DNA from 2 places in the Vibrio chagasii genome. Region 2 is predicted to be linked to the other one. Evidence: riboswitches for the same ligand, from Rfam matches in the RefSeq annotation. Region 2 holds a riboswitch; the other holds the start of a gene.

Region 1 (2,475 bases), on a different replicon from region 2:
GCCCTACAAATTTAAGCTCTTAGTTAGGTAGCTTAACGGCTACTTCACTCCGTACTTTGGGGAAAGTAGCTTCTAATAGGATAAAACCATGGCCACTATAAAAGATGTCGCTCGCTTAGCAGGCGTATCAACCACAACCGTTTCTCACGTAATCAACAAAACACGCTTTGTTGCAGAAGCGACTCAAGAAAAAGTAAATAAAGCGGTAGACGAATTAAACTATGCACCAAGTGCTGTTGCTCGTAGTTTGAAGTGTAATTCAACACGAACCATCGGCATGCTAGTGACTCAATCAACCAACCTATTCTTCTCAGAAGTTATCGATGGTGTTGAGAGCTACTGCTACCGTCAAGGTTACACTTTGATCCTGTGTAACACGGGTGGTATCTATGAGAAGCAACGTGACTACATTCGAATGCTTGCAGAGAAACGTGTAGATGGCATCTTGGTTATGTGTTCAGACCTAACTGAAGAACTGAGAGAGATGTTAGACCGTCACGCTGACATCCCTAAAGTAGTCATGGACTGGGGCCCGGAGAGTTCTCAAGCAGATAAGATCATCGATAACTCTGAAGAAGGTGGCTACCTAGCGACTAAATACCTAATCGACCGCGGTCACTCAAAGATTGCTTGTTTAAGTGGCCACTTAGACAAAGCGGCGTGTGTGGAGCGTATCGCTGGTTACAAGCGCGCTTTGGAAGAAGCTAACATTACTGCAAATGACGACATGATCATCGAAGGTAACTTTGAGTGTGATACTGCCGTTCTAGCCGCTGACAAAATTGTTGAGATGGAAGATCGCCCGACAGCTGTATTCTGTTTCAACGATACCATGGCACTAGGCTTGATGAGCCGCCTACAGCAGAAAGGCATCTGTATCCCTGAAGATATCTCTATCATTGGCTACGATAACATCGAACTGGCTGAGTACTTCTCTCCACCATTGACTACCGTTCACCAACCGAAGCGCCGTGTCGGTAAGAACGCCTTCGAAATTCTGCTTGAGCGTATTAAAGACAAAGACCATGAAAAACGCGTCTTCGAAATGCACCCAGAAATTGTTGAACGTAGTACAGTTAAAACGTTAAATTAACTGATAAATTGAGTTTATTTTCATCAAGCGCACCTTTGGGTGCGTTTTTTTTATCAGCAACTAAAATAAACCTAGTTTCATATGATAAAGATCATTAATTGAAGCAACATCACACTTTGAAATAACAAGTGTGAGCCTCATTCAACAAAAACTTTATTCTATTCAATCAGTCACGCACAGGGCAAATCACTTGAAAAGGTGAGACGCAAAGCTTCCGGCCTAAACCACTCGTTGGTATGGTAGCGGGGTTACCGATGGCAAAATGCAGTAACTACTAATAATTTAGTAATTTACGGCTTATTGACAATGTAATTGCAACATTTTGCTAATCTCTCGGACCTGCTTATTTGGTGGCGTAGTTCAAATACACCGAGATAAATAACATGGATAAACCGATACTAAAGGACTCAATGAAGTTATTTGAGCCCCTAGGAAAAATAAAGTCACGCTCAATGTTTGGTGGATTCGGTCTTTTTGCTGATGACACTATGTTTGCTCTGGTTGTTAATGACCAGTTGCACATACGAGCAGACAAAGGCACAACAAAACAGTTCGAGCAACAAGGGTTTCAACCGTACGTCTACAAAAAACGTGGTTTCCCTGTCGTAACTAAATACTTCGCTTTACCAGAAGGCCTGTGGCAAGACCAAGAGAAAATCTTACAGCTTGCAACTACGTCTCTGGGTTTTGCAAAAGAAGAGAAAGCTGAACAGTCCGCTGCTAAGCCAACTCGACTCAAAGACCTCCCGAATCTTCGACTCACCACCGAGCGCATGTTGAAGAAAGCTGGAATTGATTCCGTAGAACGTTTATATGAATCTGGCTCTGTAAACGCATTTAATGCCATCAAGGAATCTCATGCGTCCTCCGTCAGTATTGAACTGCTTTGGGCACTAGAGGGGGCGATCAATGGCACCCATTGGTCGGTTATCCCGCAGCAACGTCGTGAAGAGCTTATCAGTCGCGTCAATTAACATTTTCAGTACACCTTTTTATACAACTAAGCCGCATTTCTGCGGCTTTTTTTATATCTAGTGAAAGTTAATCTATGCTTTGCCTGTCTATCTATACTAATGGTCTGCATTGAAAATTTGAGGAAGTATCAATGAGTAAGAAAATGATATTAGGTATTGTATTGGTCGTAACGATCTTTTTATTAGGCATTAATTTTGGCCAATACCTCACGCTCGAAAACGCCAAAGCACAGCAAGCGGTGCTAAACGACTACATTGAAAGTAACTTTATTGCCGCCGCGGCGACGTACTTTATCGCATATGTATTGATCACCGCCTTCTCCATCCCGGGAGCAGCCGTTGTTACACTACTTGGTGCTGCGCTGTTTGGCTTCTGGAATAGTTTGTTATTAGTATCTTTCGCCAGTG
Region 2 (2,475 bases):
TGGCTCTGGAGTATCAATCTTGTAGCCGATCTCTACGCTCTTAAAGCCTGAACCTGCTTTTAAGTAAACTGGATTTGAGCCGTATACAGGAGCGAAATCACCTTGGTCGTTCAATTGACCCGCTTTGATTTGCGTCTGCTCTTGGTTGATCTTTGATGCCAATGCATAAGACCAGTTATTCGCTTTACCTTGTTCGTTGTTCTCAATGACTAGCTCTGTGCTGTATGAAGCGTTCTCACCAGATTGGTCAAAGACACGAGTGTAAACGGCATCACCGATGTTTAGGTCGCGAGTTGGGTTGATTTGACCGCCTTGGTCCCAATCAGGAATGATCGGGCCATCGCCATCAAATTTCACATCAATAACGTTGTAGAAAGCCATTGCAGTATCACCCACATCCCAAACAGCAAGAATCACTTGGTAGCCTTCACGCTCAGGGACATTACACAAGTGGCTTACTTGCATTGGTGGCTGTTCCATATTGCCTTCGACTACACAGAATGGTGTTAGATCAAAAGAACTGCGAGCCAAAGGCTGGTTTGGATTCCAGTCTGGTTTTGTAATGTAGTATTTCCAATCGTGAGTCACGTGGTTTGCTGTAAATGTCCACTCAAAGTACTGAGAGCCAGATTGGATAGGGCGTTTAACCCAACGGTCTGCCGTTTGCTCGTCTAGCGCAGCCGCTAAAGAAGATTGCGCACTAGCGATTTTTCCATCAGCAGGGCCAACCTCTGGGAAGCCTTCAGGGCCTTCCACACTTTGCGGTTCGTATTGGATACCACCACAGTTGGTGTTCTTCTCTTGTGTATCACTCGCAGGGAACTTACACAGCGCTACACGGCTTTCAGCTACGCCATTATTGTATGCCGAGACATAACCGTGACCGAAGCTTGCACCACTAACGCTTAGTAGCGACAGAGCGATGAGTGATTTTTTTGGGAGTTGTTTCATTATTTGTCCTTACTGTATTTGGCCGACAAAAAAGAGAACACTCCGGCACGCATTTGCACTTAAATCCTATTAAGTGGCAGCTCCGCTATCATAGACAGAATAATTGTCGACAGAGCGGTGGCTTTGCGTCCTATTCTTTCAAATAGTTTGCCAGAAGTGCGTTTAAGCAAGCGAAATGTAGTCAACGCGTTTTATAAATGCGAATGAATAGATTGAAATGTGGAATGCTAATCTCGAACTTTTAATTCTTGTCACAAATTAACTTGCTAAATGTATTCTTTATTTACCTATAAGTGATTGAAATAAATTAAGAAAGCATTTGCTCTAATTGTTTTTATGAATGGTTTGGGTGCTTAACTTTAGTTGCTGATAACGATTGAGCGCATATCAAAACCAAACCTTTGGTTTCCACTAACCAAACCCTGACACGTTATGTATGAAAAACCGGACAATTAATTGGTATGAATTATATAAAGGAGTCAGTATGGAATTCACTGAACAAGATAGAGAAGCGTTGTACCAAACGTGGATGTCACAAAAATCGCGAATGCGAATCACGCAGATGGAGTTTTCAAAGAAGCTTGGAATGAGTCAGCTTGATTTCTCAAATATGTTGCGAGGGGAGTCGCCGCTGACTATGTCATTTGTGAGCCATTTCTGTCGTCTACTTCACTTGGAACCGAGAAACGTATTCCCGTCACTTAAAGAAGGAAATGACTCTGGTCCTAAAGTGGTCTATCTGAAAAGTAGAATGAGTGTTGATGGAGAGATCCAAAATGCTTACATCGAAGGAAATCAAGTTATCGTAGAGTATGCTCACACTGTTCAACACAACTAATTTTAGAGTTAGCTCTGAGTTATAGCCCCTTTTTCTACAAACTTTTTACATATGGTATAGCATACTTGGGTGTTTTTCTTCCAACCTAAGTGCGCTATGAATCCTCTAAAACTATTTTTGCTTGTCGCAACCAGCATCTTTTTGTTTGGTTGTGCAGGCGGCCCAATCAAGACTGCTACCAAATTCACCACTTATGAAGATTTTCAGCCTGGCCCTGACGGGGGAGTTGACCTCGTTTGGGCAAGATTAGGGCTGCGTGACGCCGACCGCTTGAAGAGTAAGTTGGATGACTATGATTCTGTCGTCATTGACCAAATCTTTGTGCTTGCCGAAGAAGGTTCGTTAGATCAAGAAGAAATTCAGGAACTTACCGACCACATGGTGAACCGATTAGAAGAGAAAATATCACCTCACAAAGTGATCGTTGGTGAGCCGACGGGCAAAACGTTACGCCTGAGTATCGCATTGAGTAACGTTGAAACGCCAAATCCTATCTTAGCCGTTACCAGTAGTGTCTTACCTTTTGGTCTTGCCATGTCGACCATCTCAAAAGTTGCGACAGGAGAGCACACCAATGTTGGTAGTGCGAGTGTCGAGCTGCTGGTGAGTGACGCTCAAGATGGCACACCACTGTTCGCATCGATCGATCGTGAAGCCGGAAATAAGGACTTTTCAACTATGATCGA

The links. A riboswitch is a leader RNA that binds a small molecule or an ion and turns the genes downstream of it on or off. The one in region 2 is predicted to bind cyclic di-GMP.
Region 1: linked by a shared signal. The riboswitch ahead of OCV52_RS10145 (TfoX/Sxy family DNA transformation protein) and the one ahead of gbpA (N-acetylglucosamine-binding protein GbpA) in region 2 are both predicted to bind cyclic di-GMP.

The regions. Positions count from the first base shown of each region.
Region 1 is NZ_AP025465.1:2,221,740-2,224,214, forward strand. It holds gene purR (HTH-type transcriptional repressor PurR) at 89-1,093, shown strand; cyclic di-GMP riboswitch class I at 1,264-1,349, shown strand; gene OCV52_RS10145 (TfoX/Sxy family DNA transformation protein) at 1,477-2,067, shown strand; gene OCV52_RS10150 (TVP38/TMEM64 family protein) at 2,199-2,475, shown strand, end outside.
Region 2 is NZ_AP025466.1:572,573-575,047, reverse strand. It holds gene gbpA (N-acetylglucosamine-binding protein GbpA) at 1-951, opposite strand, end outside; cyclic di-GMP riboswitch class I at 1,024-1,113, opposite strand; gene OCV52_RS18515 (transcriptional regulator) at 1,436-1,789, shown strand; gene OCV52_RS18510 (DUF3313 domain-containing protein) at 1,886-2,475, shown strand, end outside.